DNA from 2 places in the uncultured Phascolarctobacterium sp. genome. Region 1 is predicted to be linked to the other one. Evidence: riboswitches for the same ligand, from Rfam matches in the RefSeq annotation. Region 1 holds a riboswitch; the other holds the start of a gene.
The links. A riboswitch is a leader RNA that binds a small molecule or an ion and turns the genes downstream of it on or off. The one in region 1 is predicted to bind cobalamin.
Positions count from the first base shown of each region.

Region 2: linked by a shared signal. The riboswitch ahead of Q4G98_RS09725 (TonB-dependent siderophore receptor) and the one ahead of Q4G98_RS00250 (TonB-dependent siderophore receptor) in region 1 are both predicted to bind cobalamin.

Region 1 is NZ_CATWDQ010000001.1:62,659-70,298, forward strand. Features, by position in the region: gene Q4G98_RS00230 (carbon-nitrogen hydrolase family protein) at 1-649, shown strand, start outside; gene Q4G98_RS00235 (ATP-binding protein) at 761-1,804, shown strand; gene Q4G98_RS00240 (VWA domain-containing protein) at 1,805-3,757, shown strand; gene Q4G98_RS00245 (hypothetical protein) at 3,773-4,324, shown strand; cobalamin riboswitch at 4,428-4,610, shown strand; gene Q4G98_RS00250 (TonB-dependent siderophore receptor) at 4,807-6,798, shown strand; gene Q4G98_RS00255 (efflux RND transporter periplasmic adaptor subunit) at 7,112-7,640, shown strand, end outside.
Region 2 is NZ_CATWDQ010000014.1:3,100-10,739, reverse strand. Features, by position in the region: gene Q4G98_RS09725 (TonB-dependent siderophore receptor) at 1-1,715, opposite strand, end outside; cobalamin riboswitch at 1,879-2,050, opposite strand; gene Q4G98_RS09720 (ABC transporter ATP-binding protein) at 2,462-3,133, opposite strand; gene Q4G98_RS09715 (ABC transporter ATP-binding protein) at 3,126-3,905, opposite strand; gene Q4G98_RS09710 (hypothetical protein) at 3,883-4,044, shown strand; gene Q4G98_RS09705 (ABC transporter permease) at 4,047-4,871, opposite strand; gene Q4G98_RS09700 (ABC transporter permease) at 4,868-5,809, opposite strand; gene Q4G98_RS09695 (ABC transporter substrate-binding protein) at 5,806-7,368, opposite strand; gene Q4G98_RS09690 (bifunctional 2-polyprenyl-6-hydroxyphenol methylase/3-demethylubiquinol 3-O-methyltransferase UbiG) at 7,392-7,640, opposite strand, start outside.

The sequences.
Region 1 (7,640 bases):
TGAAACGGCAGTGCAGGGCTATTATTTTTACAAATTGAACCCTGACACAAAAGTAGATAAACAGCCGTCTGTTAAACTAAGCCATTTATTGGCGTTGGTCAAAGCTTATGGTCTATTTTTGTTTTTAGGCTGTGGTGAATATGATGATGGTTTGAAGTGTAATTTTAATTCCTGCATTATTTTTGATCCCGAAGGGAATATTTGCGGTAAACACCGCAAACTTATTTCACATGGAATTGGTGCGGAAGCATGGGCTTCAAGGGCTGATGCACTGGAGCCTGTAGATTGTGGTAATATCAAAGTAGGTGCCTTGGTATGTGCTGATGCCTGGTATAGCGAGCATGCACAGGAAATGCAGAAAAAGGGTGCCCGGATAATTATTGACATAGCAGCCTGGCCGCCGACGCAGGTTTGTGGTAATCCGTTAGGAGCGTGGGAAAAATGTTCAGAAGTTACAGGATTACCAATGCTTGTTTGTAATCAGACAGGAATGACTGAATGGATGGATATGAATGTCGGACAGAGTGTTGCTATCGAAAATGGCAAAACCAAGCTGAGTTATAATGGTAAGCAGGCTATTTTATTGTTTGAATTGGATGAAGAGTCCGGTAAGATTTTATCTGATAAATTTGAAATTATCAGTCTTTAGAATTTGACTATATACGTGGTATATGGTTTAGTATAATATGGTAAGTTATTTGTAATGGTTTTCTTATGAAGATATATTACTAATATCTATTTGATTTTAGGAGGAGTTACAGTGAAAAGAACAGCAGTTTATCCATTTACAGCTATTGTAGGACAAGAGGACATGAAAATGTCATTGATACTGAATGTAATCAATCCGGCGTTGGGCGGCGTTTTGATAAAGGGTGAAAAAGGCACTGCCAAGTCAACGGCGGTACGTGCTTTGGCCGAATTGCTGCCGGCTATGGAAGCTGTGCATGGATGTAAATTTCATTGCGACCCGGCAGATCCCAATCTGTTATGCGAAGATTGTGCATCTAAATATACAGAGGATAATAAATTAGCTGCCGATACTGTAAAAATGCGTGTAGTTGAGTTGCCTGTAAGTGCGACGGAAGATCGCGTCGTTGGCACTTTAGATATTGAACATGCGATCAAGCATGGTGAGAAAAAATTTGAAGCTGGCATTTTAGCGCAGGCAAACCGTAATATTTTGTATGTTGATGAAATAAATTTACTTGATGACCATGTTGTAGATGTATTGTTGGATGCTGCAGCTATGGGTATCAATACAGTTGAGCGTGAAGGCGTTTCCTATTCGCATCCTGCTCGTTTTGTTTTGGTTGGTACGATGAATCCCGAAGAAGGCGATATTCGTCCGCAGCTTTTGGATCGTTTTGGCCTGTCAGTAGTCGTTACAGGCGAGCATGATCCTGCGCAGCGTGTTGAAGTAATTAAACGTCGTTTGGCTTATGAACAGGATGCTGATACTTTTATTGCTGGTTATCAGCAGGAGCAGGAAGAGCTTGCCGCTAAAATTACACAGGCCAGCAGATTATTACCGCAGGTAGCTATCAGCGACGAACTATTGGAAACAGTTGCTGAATTAGCCGTAGAACTTGGCGTTGACGGACACCGCGCTGATATCACTGTAATTAAAACAGCATTGACACTGGCGGCTTTTAATGGACGCAAAGAAGTGGAACTGGAAGACGTAAAAAATGCTGCCAAATTAGTATTGCCGCATCGTATGCGTCGTCGTCCTTTTGAAGAGGGACAATTGGATTGGGATAAGGTTGAAAGTATTTTGTCCGCTGGGGCTAAAGGAGCGTTATAAATGCTGACTAATGCTATTTATCCTTTTGTGGCAGTAGTTGGACAGGAGCAGCTAAAAAAAGCTCTGCAGATCGCTTTAGTAAATCAAAAGGCTGGTGGCCTTTTGATTGGCGGTGAAAAAGGGACTGCTAAATCTACATTGGTGCGTGCCGCTAAAGAAATCATCGGCGCACAGAAGATAGTGGATTTGCCGCTTAATGCTACGGAAGATATGCTTTTTGGCAGTATCGATATTGAATACGCTGTCAGTAAAGGTGAACGCAGATTTTCGCCTGGGATATTAAGCAGAGCCACAGATAATATTTTGTATATTGATGAAGCAAATTTATTGCGGCAGGAATTGCTGACTGCAGTTTTGGATGCTAATGCCTCTGGTATCAATCAGGTTGAGCGTGATGGTATTTCTTTTACTCATTCTGTAGCTTATACTGTGATCGGCACAATGAACCCTGAAGAAGGAGTTTTGCCAGGTCATATATTAGACCGGTTTGGTATGTATGTTGACGCTCAAAGTGAGAAAGATGTGGTAGTACGTACAGAAATAATGAAGCGTTCTCTTGCCTATGGTTCTGATATACAAAGCTTTAGAAACAGTTATTATGATGAAACAGAAAAATTAGCTGCAAAGATTGCTTTGGCACGGAGCATTGTAGATGCGATAGAAGTATCGGAAGCTATGATGCAGCTGGCGGCACAAATGTGTGCGCAGGCTTTCTGTGCCGGTCATAGAGCGGAAATATATCTTTTGGAAGCCGCTAAAGCTATAGCAGCTTTAGCAGAAAGAAATTATGTTTTGCCAAAAGACGTGGAAGAAGCTGCTATGTTCGTGCTGCCACATCGTATGCGTAAGCCGCCAGAACAACAGCAGGAAGAGCCGGAGCAGCAGGAAGAAGAACAACCTGATGAAAATGAACAGCAGGATCAGGACGAAAACGAGGATAATGATGAAGATTCGGAAGAATCACCGCTGACTCCACCACCGCTTGATGATAATGAAGATGATGGTGACGGGGAAGATAACAGTGATGATGACGACAATCAGGAGGATGACAAAGAAAAAGAAGAACAGACTCCTGACAATGACAAAAATCAGTTAGCACCGGAAGAGCAGATTGCAGATATTGATAAAAATTTCAAGCTTCCTAAAATGGTTCTGGACTTAGGCAAGGATCGTAATGTCCGTCGTGGCAGCGGCAAACGCAGCACTACTAAGACAGATCTGAAACAGGGCCGTTATGTCAGGGCCGAGATGCCGAAAATAAAAGTGGAAGATTTGGCTTTTGATGCCACTATCAGGGCTGCGGCGCCATTTCAGCGTCTGCGTGAAGATAATGGTTGCGCCCTGAATATTAAAAGTGAAGATTTACGGCAAAAAGTACGAGAAAAACGTATCGGCAATACATTTTTATTTGCAGTTGATGCCAGTGGATCAATGGGTGCGCGTGAACGGATGCGCGCTGTAAAAGGCGCTATTTTCTATATGCTGCAGGAAGCATATCAGAAACGTGATCGCGTTGGTATGGTCGCTTTTCGCAGGCAAAAGGCCGAATTATTGCTGCCCATAACACGCAGCGTCGATCTGGCACAAAAGTGTTTGGCAGAAATGCCTACAGGCGGCAAAACTCCGTTAGCAGACGGCTTATCAACGGCGCTGGTAACTTTGGGAATGTTGAATAAAAAAGACAGCGAGTTAGAACCGGTCCTGATTTTAGTAACTGATGGCAGAGCTAATGCCATAGAAGAAAACGGTGGTGATCCGGTAGAGTGTGCCTTAAAAATGGCTGAAAAAATCCGTAAGGCTAAAATTACCTCCGTCGTTATTGATACTGAAACAGATTTTATTAAGCTGGGTGTGGCCAAAGCTGTTGCCAAAGCAATGGGAGCAACTTATTATAGCCTGCGCAGTTTATCTCAGGAACAGATTTTAAGAATAGTACGTAATTTAGATGTTTAAACAGGAGGTAATATGATGAAAAAATCCATAATGCTGCTGACAATTTGCATGATGTGCTTATTTGCGGTTTCAGCCAGTGCTGCAGAAAAGAATGCTGAAGCACCTATCAATTGGGAAATCAGCATGATGCCCAAGCCTACGGCCGAGGAAATTGAGGCAGCGCGTTGGTCGATTGTTTTGGAAAACAATATGGGCGTTTATGCATATGACATGGATTCACTGTATTTTCCAGAAGAAAAAAACGGTGTTGTAAACAAAAATTTAGTTAATGTTGTTGTGAAAACTGTTTTTACCGATAAAGATTTGCTGAAAAAAATGAATAAAACTTATGCAGAAAAACTGGCGAAAAAAGAAAAAGTGCAGTATTGTGAAATGCTGATGCAATTTAACGTGGCAGATAAAACCTATGGTGTAAAACAAATGGATGTTTATGGCAGCAAAGGGACGAAGCTTGAAACTAAAACAAATAACGGAGAATTAATACCGGTACCAGAAAAAACGTTCGCAGAGGCGATGCTGGAAATTTGTGTTCAGGCTGTTAATAATACTGACGATACCAATAAGTAATAAACAAACCAGATAATCAAAAAGTAATATATTAAAACTTATTGATATATAATAATCATATTTACTTGAAAAACTAAATCTTTTCATATATAATTTGTACTATAACTGCATATTATCATCAGGTGACGCAGGTCTTAATAGAGAAGTTTTGGGTGTAAGTCCCACACGATCCCGTCGCTGTAATAGTGAGCAAATTCATCTTATGCCACTGGATATATATATCTGGGAAGGCTTGAATGCGCAATGAACTTAAGTCAGAAGAACTGCCTGATGATTACTGATTTACTGCTGCGTGAGACAGTTAGGTAATAAGCCGGCTTTATATTTTATTGTTAAGCTGTAAATACCTTTTGTCTTGGGCAAAAGGTATTTTTATTTTTGCAGATTGCAAATAAAAGCAAAGTACTGTGCGGCCATAAGGACTGGGTGCAGGAAACGCCTTTATTTCAATAATATAAAAAAGTTGTGAAAGGAAGTTGAGTATGTTGAAAAAGAGTATGAGTAAGAGTGCTATGATGATAGCACTGGTAACTGGCAATGTCATCTGGGGGGGGTACACGGTACACGCTGAAGAACCAAATCAAGTATTTACGTTAGATCCAATGGTCGTAACGGCGCAGAGAATGGAAACGAGAGATTTGGATACGCCGGCTAGTGTAACCGTAATAGGGAAAGAAGAAATTGAAAAAAGTGGTGCTGTTAATGTTGATACACTTTTGGCACAACAAATTGGGTTTAATGGTATGTCATATGGACCAAATGGTCAAGAATATGGAGGTTCTGCTAGTAGAACTAAAATTCGTGGGCTAGATAAAGGTACCTTAGTACTAGTAAATGGTGCTCCAATGAATTTATTAAATTATAATGCAATATCTAATATTCCACTAGAAAGTATAGAAAAAATTGAAATTGTTAGAGGGTCTAATGCTACTCTATATGGTGCAGAAGCTATGGGTGGCGTAATTAATATAATTACTAAAAAAGCTTCAGGCTCTCCAAAAACTATGGTATCGGGAACTTTAGGTAATTATACTAATAAATGGTCAGTCGGGCATCAAAATGAATATTTTTCAGTTTATTATGATAAAGATTACTATGATGAAGTTGATCCTCAAACCCGTAAATTCCCTTATGGAGAATATGCAAGTTCTTCAGGAACAAAAAAAAATAATTATAATACTTTAGGGAAATCTAGAAAAGAAAATATTTTTATTACAGGTAATCTAGGGAAGAATTTGACGTTAAATTATAATCATTCAAAATCAGATCTTAATAGATTTCAGATAAATCGTTCTAAAGCAGGTACTGATACGTTAGGAACATCTTATAAATATGATGATAATAGAGATACTGCTAGTCTAGTTTATGATGATCAAGAAAATAAATTGAAATCAGTATTTTCTTTTAATCGTCGTTGGTTTACATCTAATTCAAAAACAAATTCAGTAAAAGAATTTTCTTTGGGCGGCGGTTCTTATAAAATGTATAATGTAACGTCAGATACACAAAAAGGTTGGTTGTTAAATGATGATAAAGATAATTTAATTGCAGGGATTGCAATTAAACGTGATTTTTATCAAAACTATAAATATACTTTTCAAAAATCGGATCGCACAAGTTTAGGACTTTACACATCATATACCCATCAGTTTGCACCTAAATTTAGTGCAACATTGGGATTGCGTGGTGAAACTATAAATGATTTTGACACAGATCAAAATGTATTTTTGCCTCAAATTCAAACATTATATAAATTTAATGATACATTATCATGGTATACTAATATTGGAAAATCATTTATTATGCCGGCAATGAACAGTCAATTCTATACTACTGATAAAGATGCACATAATTTAAAAAAATCAAGAGGATTAAAACCACAAGAAGGCTGGACATATGAAACTGGTATGAAAAAAATAACTAAAACTAGTTCATTGAAATTAGCAGTATTTAATATGGACATCAGTAATAAATTTGGATGGGCAAGTGAAGAAGAATTAGGTATTGGTACAAATACTAAAGCTGAAATACAAATTAATAAAGGTGATTTCAGAAATACAGGAATTGAAGTTGAATACACTAAATTAGTTAATGATAATTGGAAGTATAATTTAGGTGTTACTTATTCTAACCCAGAAGTCAATGATTCTGGAGAGTGGGTACAGGATAATTCTAGGTTGCAATTTGTAGCTGGTATAGGGTATGAAAAAGATAAATTTAATGCCGGATTAAATTATTTATTCTTAGGTGATAGAAATGATAGTTACTATCACGAGATTACTTCTCATGGAAATAGATATTACGCACTTCCTGATAGAAATATGCTTAATGCTACTTTACAATATAGTGCAGATAAGAATAACTCTGTAGCCTTAAATTTCTATAATATTTTAGACAAAAAAGATGTCGTAAACGATTATGAAAATTATGGATTGCCATTCAATTGGACATTAACCTACAATTATTCTTTCTAAAATTAAAATCAATAGGCGGCACAATGTGTGCCGTCTATTATAACGATTAAGAAAGTATTTGTGAATGTTTGATATTTGAACTGTATTTGGAAAAACATGAACTTATTATTGAAATTATGTAAGTGGGGATGGAACAGTGAAGCAGAAAATGCAGAAATTTTTTCTGAAAAATAAATACAGAAGCTTGCTGATAATCAGTCTGATAGGATTAAGTTTGATTTTTCTAAGCAGGCTTATTTTTACTTCTGAAAATACTACAAAGAAAGAAGTTTTAAAGCCATTGGTCCACACAGAGGTTATTTATCGCCGACCTATGTATAAAACTATTTCATTATTCGGTAAAACTGTTTCTGATGCACAAATAGATATTGTTAATAAATATGCTGGTAAAATAGAGGCAATAAATGTAGATTTGGGAAGCAAAGTTGATAAAGGCGATGTGCTGCTAGTTCAGGAATTGCAGGATGTAAATGCGGAACTTTTAAAGGCTCAGGCAAGATATCGGGAAGCGGATGCTACTGCTTCTAAAAATGATACAGAATATAGTGCTGATTATTATAAATATAAAGCTGATTATGAATTGGCCCAGCTTAATTTTGAGCGTTATAAAAAGCTGCATGATATGGGAGCTGTTTCTAAGTTAGAATACGATAAGATAACACAGGTAATGGTAAATGCCAAGGCAGCTTATGAGTCGCTGGCAGAGCAAAAAATGTATGATGGTATACCGGCGGAGCTTTATGCCAAAGAGCAGGTTGCTGAGCGTAGATACCAGGAATTTGTTCTGCTGCAAAATAAGAAGAATGATATGATTCTAAAGGCTCCGAGAGCAGGCGTTATAA
Region 2 (7,640 bases), on a different contig from region 1:
CCGTCCTGACGGAAGAAGTCTTTGCCACCGGCAGGATTAGTGACAGCGATATTATTGGCCTGCTTGATGTCGAACAAAGCCAGCGTCGTCAAAAATCCTTTGTTCAAATATTTTACGCCCAGCTCACTTTGCTTGGTTTTAGAAGGCGGCAGGATCTCGCCGGCATTTTCATAGGTGCTGCCGGCAACGGCGCCCAGGTCGAAATTCTCCGAATGGCTGCCGTACAGCATAATTTTCTCGTTGGGATTATAGGTCAGGGCATATGTGGGGCTGGTAGCGTCCGACGTGACCGAGGAAGTCGCCTGTCCGGTCGTAGGGCTGTAGGAGGTGGAAGTGCCCTGATGCTTATGCACGCCTAAAACGGCGCCCCATTTTTCATATTTCAGGCTGTCAACAAAGGAAATGCCCCAGATACTGGTCTTATTGTTCAAATAGGTTTTGTAGCTGCCGTCGGGCATTCCGGTCTGGTCGATCGCGCCGGTATAAATATTGCCGGTGCCCAACTGGCCAAAGCCCGAGTAGCCCAGCGGCGTGCTGGCGTCGCGGTTGCGCCAGGCTTTGTCGATCGCCAGCGTGGCTTCATGCTTCACAGCGCCAGTCGCAAATTTGCCGGAGGTGCCGATCTGCGCGTAGTAGGCTTTTTGCGGCGTCGCCGACGACTGGTAATTCAGGTCATAGTTGCCGGCGTCGTCTTTGATAGTGAAAGCGCTGTTTTGACCCATGACGTTTTTATTCAGCTTATTGTTGTTCAGGCCGCCGTTAAAGAAGAGCTTCCAGTCATCATTCAGCTTTTGTTCGTGGTTCAAAACCATGAAGTAGCCGTAAGCGCCTTTTTCCATACCGTCAAAGGCGTAATTTTTGCTGCCGTTGATAGTGCTGGGGAAATTTTTGACGTTAGGGCCGATCTTGAACCAGCGCATACCGTTTTTAATATCAATATCCCTGTACCCGGCCAAAAAGTTGGTAGTGCTTCTGTCATCGCGGTGGTCAAGGTTCATATAGATGCCTTTGGCTTTGATGTCGGTTTTATCAACAGAGGTTTCGCCGTTCAAAAGCTCGGTGTTGATCCGCAGTCCCCAGGCTTTGTCTTTGCCGAAGCGGCTGCCAAGATCCAGGTATTCGCCGAAGGAACCTTTGCCGGAAAAAGTTTGTTTGTAGCGGAACAGCGGCTGCTCGCCTGCTTTTTTGGAGATCAGGTTGATAATGCCGCCAGCAGTCGAGGATTCGTACTGGACGCCGCTGCCGCTGATACCGGTATTGGGGCCGGCGGTGACGTCGACCCTTTCAAAGGCCGCCATCGGCACGTTGAACTGCGTCAGCATCCCATGGACGCCATTGACGTACATACTGGTGCCGTTGGCCCGGAAGCCGCGGATAGTAAAATCGTTGTGCAAAACGCTGCCGGCCTGCCTGATAGCGGGGACGCCGACTAAAATATTATCTAAGGGCTGCGTCGGCCCGCCAAAAAGATCTAAAGTTTTGGCTGAGATATTTGTCTGGCTGAAAGGAACTTCCATAATACTTTTATCGCCTAAAATACCGATGCTGCCTTTGGTTTTGACAAAGCCGCCGGGCAGGGCATCTCTGTCGGCTTCGACGATGACTTCGTCCAGATCGTGCGTCAGTGTTTCTTCCGCACCGGCCGGCAGTACAAAGCCGACACTGGCAATGGCGCACAGCACGGCCATTGTCAAAAATTTTTGCTTCCCATTCATCTTGTTCAACACTTCCTTTTAGTTTTTTATCTGTAATTGTGTTGACCGAGCTGTCCGAGTTTCGCGTGTCAAAACAATCAAGAGCAAAAAAAGACGCTTTTCTGCGCCTAAAGGCAGAAAAGCGTAAAACGACTTACAACTCTCTGGCCTGTCGTTCGCAGGATGGAGCAGACTATGATCAGGCAGTTCTTCTGGCTCTGCGTCATCGCTTGCCTCGCCTTCCCGGTTTCCCAGTGGCATCGTGAGGTTTGCTCGGCATTACAGCGGCGGGACCGCATCGGTATTGCACCGATTTCTCTGTTAGGCAATAATGCACCTGATCACTTATATTAGATTAAATAGAAATTTATAAGCTGTTGAAAATTTAAATTACGTGATGTATTATAGCATTCGTCACATTCCTTAGCAAGTAAAAGTTTTTAATAAGAATGTTATAACAACTTTAAAGCAATATATATAAGCATAAAAGAAATTAAAGCTGGCGCTGGTTTTGCTGCTGCTGCTTGCTTAGTGCATAACAGCATGGTTTTTTAAGAAACGTAGAGCATATATCCTATTGGGAATAAATACTTGCCTGTCTGATGAAAATATTAAACTTTCGCTTTGTATTATAGCATTTTGCCCCCCCCCCGCAAGCAAAAGTTTTCTGTAGACGCATAATTTGAAAAATTAACAGTTAAAGGGCAAAAAAATACAGCGTCCGGGTTGACCGGACACTGTGGTAAAATTGTTAGGTGATATATTTGTCAAACGAGTTTGCCGCCGCGCATTTGCAGCTGACGGTCACACATATAACGGATCACATCGTGATCGTGGGAGATAAAAAGAAAGGCCATCTGCTGCTGTTGTCGGATACTTTTTAACAAATGCAGGATCTGCGCCTGCACGGAAATATCCAGCATCGAGGTCGGCTCGTCTAAAATCAGCAGCTGCGGTTTGAGCAAAAGTGCCCGGGCGATGCTCAGGCGCTGTACTTCGCCGCCGCTGACCTGATGCGGATAACGGTCCAGCAGTGCTGGTGACAGCTTGACTGTTGACAGGGCAGATTCAATGATCTCGCTGTTGTCAGGCAGCCCGAAGATCTGCAGTGGTTCACGCAGGCTGGCGCCTAACTTCAGCAGCGGGTCAAAAAAGCTTTCTGGCCGCTGCGAGATAAACTGTACCTGCTGGCGAAAGGGTTTCAGCTGTGCCTGTGACAGCGTGGTCAGGTCCTGCGACCGGAAGATGATCCGCCCGCTGTCTGCCGGCAGCAGCCGCAGCAGGATTCGTGCCAGCGTGCTTTTGCCGCAGCCGCTGGGGCCCATCAGTCCCAGCGCTTCGCCGGACTGGATCGTAAGGCTGCAGTTTCGCAAAACGTCGTAGTGCTTGCCGCTGCTGCGGTCCCAATATTTTTTGGAAATGTCTACAGCTTCAAGCATAGAGGAAGCACCTCACTTTCGCAGTGCCGCTGTCATAGACCGGCGGCACTGCCTGCAGGCAGCGTTCATGGCAGCTGGCGCAGCGCGGCGCAAACCGGCAGCCGGGCAGTTCCTCCTGCGGTAACGGCGGCAGTCCCGGCAAGGGCTGAAAGCCGTTTTCCGGCAGGGCGGCCAGAAAGGCCTGCGTATAGGGATGCCGCGGGTCTGTGAGGACCTGAGGGCCGTATTCGACGATCTGTCCGGCATACATCACGGCGATGTTGGCACAGATAGAGCGTGCCAGCTGCAGGTCGTGGGTGATGATGAGCATACCCAGCTGCTGGCCGGTTTTTATTTTCTGCAGATTTTCATAAACAACGCCGCAGGCTGTTTCGTCCAGTCCTTTGGTCGGTTCATCGGCCAAAAGCCAGTTGGGAGAGCAGCAAATGCTCATGGCACACAGTACGCGTTGCAGCATACCTCCCGAAAGTTCGTGCGGATAGGCGGCAAGCACGCGTGCGGCGTCAGGTAGTCCGAAGAAGTCCAGCAGCTGTTGTTTGCGCTGATCGGTTTTATCCCTGATCCCGGCGGTCTGCAGAATGTCGTCAAACTGTCTGCCGATACGGCGCAGCGGGTTGAGAGAGTCGCCGGGATTTTGAGGTATGAGGGCGATTTGCTGACCGTAAAAACCGGGCAGGGCAGTGTTGTCTGCCAGAATATCCGTGCCGCGGTAAAAGATGCTGCCGCTGCGGGTGACATAATCAGGCAGGATGCCTAAGACTGCCTGCCCCAAAATCGCCGATGATCCCGGTGATCTGGCCGTGGCGGAAACAGATGTCGACGCCGTCGACGGCCCTAACCAGGCCGCCGGGAACGGGAAAGTGCACGTACAGCTGCTGCAGCGTCAGGTCAAGCGTGGCTGTGGAGTTTAAAGTTACCATTTGCGCACCTCGCTAAAGCGTACATCCAGCCTGTCACGCAGAAATTCGCCCAGATTGTTGATGGCATAGATCAGGAAAAAGATGCAGGCGCCGGGAATCAAAATCAGATGCGGCGAACTGCGGTAATATAAAACGGCGTCGCTGACCATCACGCTCCAGTCAGGCGTCGGCGGCTGTACGCCCAGGCCGAGAAAGCTGAGTCCGGCGATAGAGAGGATGCCGCGGCCTACCCTGATCGTGAAGAGGATCAGCAGCTTGTTGACGATATTGGGAATGATGTGGCGCAGCAGCAGCCGTCGGTCGCCGCAGCCCAGACAACGCAGCCCTTCGATGAAAGGCTCTTCTTTAAGCTGCATCACTTCGGCGCGCACGATGCGGGAAAAACCGGCCCAGGAGGTGATGACCAGCGCCAGCACCAGACTTTTGATGCTGGGACCGAAAATGCCGGCGATAGCGATCATAAAGCAGCTGCCGGGGATACCCTGAAAAATATTGCTCAGGATCGTGAAGAAAAGATCCAGCTTGCCGCCGTAAAAACCACAGCAAAGACCGATCACAAGTCCGACGCCAAGCGAAAGGACCGCAGAGGCCAGTGACAGCAGGATCGAGGCCCGGCCGCCGTAAAGGATGCGGCTGAACATATCGCGCCCCAGTGCGTCCGTACCAAAAAAATGCTGCCAGGAGGGCGGCTGCAGCCGGCTTGCCATATCCGGCTCAAAGGGATTGTGAGTTACCAGGAGCGGGGCCAGCAGGCTGGTGCCGATGATGAGCAGCAGGAGGCCGGCGGCGCAGTAAAATTGCAGGTTTGATTTTTTCATGACCGCTCACCCAGCTTTACCTTGGGATTGAGATAGGCGATCAGCAGATCGACCGCCACCATTACCAGGATCAGAGTGCAGCCGCTGACCAGAACGTAAGCCTGCAGCACCGGGTAATCACGGTAACGGATCGCTTCCAGCGCCATGCTGCTGATACCGGGGATCGCAAAAATACTTTCGGCGATCACGGAGCCACCCAGAACGCTGGCAAAATAATTGCCCAGCAGGGCGATAACGGGGATGATGGCATTAGGCAGGGCATAGCGGGTGAGCAGATTGACCTTGCTGATGCCGCGTGCTTTGGCTACCAGAAAATACTGCCGGCCGAATTCGGTCAGCAGAGCGCCGCGCATAAAGCGGCAGACTGTGGCCAGCGTGGCAAAGGCCAGAACGAAGGCCGGCAGCAGAAAATATTTCAGGCTGCCGGTGCCGCTGGTAGGCAGCCAGCGCAGCTGCTCGCTGAAAACAAGGATCAGGACCAGCGCCAGCCAGAAGCCGGGGATCGAGAGCATGATATTAGTCAGGCTTTTGACGAAATTATCAAAAAAACTGCCGCGGTAAACAGCGCAGACGCTGCCCAGAAAAATGCCGCCTACACCGGCCATTACAAGTGCCAGCACGGCCAGTTCCAGCGTTACGGGCAGACGCTGCATGATCTCGGCGGCGATGTCGCGTCCGGTGATATAACTGGTGCCCAGGTCGCCCTGCAGAACGCCCAGCAGCCACAGACCGTAGCGCAGCCACAGCGGTTTATCAAGGCCCAGCTCGGTACGCATGGCCGCTATTTGTTCTTCTGTGGGGGCATACAGTCCGTCCTGGTTCAAAACGAATTCGGCAGGATCGCCGGGCGATAAAACGCCCAGAATAAAGGCCAGCAAACTGATGCCCAACAGTACTGGTACGGCAGTCAGGAGCCGTTGGCAGCAATATCTGATCATGGGTCGCTCAACTCGATTCTTGCTAAATTAACGCCGTAAACCAGCGCGTCGTAATTTTTTAAGCGTTTGCTGTAGGCCACGATGCTGCGATCATTGAACAGCGGCACTACAGGCTGGTCTTTTATGGAAATCAGCTGCAGCCGGTCATAAATGGCGCGGCGTTTAGCTTCATCGACGCAGTGCTTGGCCTCCTGCAGTAAAGCGGCGACCTCGGGATTGGCATAGCCCAGGCAGCTGATCTTATTGCGGCTGCCGTCAGGCATCATAAAGGTGTAAAAAATGCTGTAAGGATCGCCGTTGGGCAGGCCCTGCTGCACACGGGCCATATCATAATCGCCCCGGCGCATCTGCCGGGCCATGGTGGCGTATTCCAGCGACTGGATCGTCACATCAAGGCCAATCTTTTGCAGCCAGTAAGCGATCAGTTCGGCTTCGCCCTTTTGCAGCGGTTCGCCGCCGTTGATACAGTAGACGACCTCACAGCGCTTGTCGCCCAACACCTCGCGGGCCAGACTGCGCGCTTTGGCAGGGTCGTATTCCACCGGATGATCCTTATAATAAGGACTGGTATAGTTCAAAATATTGGCAGTCGGCTCGGCATAATTCAGATATAACGCCTGCACCAGATCTTTTCTGTCGATCGCCAGGCTGACGGCCTGACGCATCCGTACATCGTTAAAGGGAAATTTGCTGCCGTTCAGGGCCAAAAAGCGGATCATCGTTGATTTATTGGTCGAGATAGCAAAACGGTCGTCCTGTTTGATCTCCTCCGCCAGAAAGGGCGGAATAGCGTTGATGTCCAGCACACCTGCGATCTCGCCTGCCTTTAAGGCCGCATAGCGGACGTCGGGATTGGGGATGTTCCTGACGATGATCTCAGGCACATGGGCCTTGTCACCGTAATAGGTGTCGCTGCGGGTCAGCCTGACATATTTGTTCAGCACGTTTTCCGTGATCTTATAAGGGCCTGTGCCGATAGCAAAGCCCTGAAAATTGCCGTCGGGGGCAAAACATTCCGGGGCATAGACAGGGCTGCCGAAATCGATCATTTTGTAAAGCTGGTTGACGTTGGGCTCGGCAAAAAGAAACCGCAGCGTATAGTCGTCGATTTTTTCGTAACGCAGCAGCGAAGGATAAAAGGTTTTGATGTCCAGTCCGTAAAAGGAAGAACGCTTGACGCCTAACTTCATCCGTTCAAAATTTTGGATAACGGCATCGGCGTTGAACGGGCTGCCGTTATGAAACTGCACACCCCGGCGCAAATGGAAGATCCATTCTTTACCGCCGTCCTTCATTTCCCAGCTTATGGCCAGGCTGGGCTTGGGCCGGCCGTTTTCGTCCTTGGTGATCAGCGGTTCCCAAACACCTAAAATCTTGCTGCAATAATAACCGTCCTTTTCGCCGGGGGCCAGGTGCCGGCCGGCGGCCAAAACGACGGCGCTGCTGTCTGCTGTGATATTTTTTTCCTGATCTGCGGCAGTTGGCTGCGTGCCGCAGCCGCCCAGTAAAAGTACGGCGGCCGTGAGCAGCAGCAACAGCGGCTTACAAAAATGCTTCATAGTTTCATCTTTTCATCCCAAATTTATTTTTTTACCGAAATAATAACAGTGGTTCGCGGCTGGCTGATTTGCTGGGCGGAGTCCTGCATAAGGGCCTGCTCTTGAAATCTTCGCAGCAGCGGTTCCCTGTAGGTCAAAAAAGTTTTTTTACTTAAATCATAGCACATCTCTTGTGATACTGCATCTATATCAGTAAAAGATTTTATTTTAGTGTAATGTAAAAATTCTACGTCGGCCTGTATTCCCTGCTGCCATAAAAGCAGGGGCAGCAG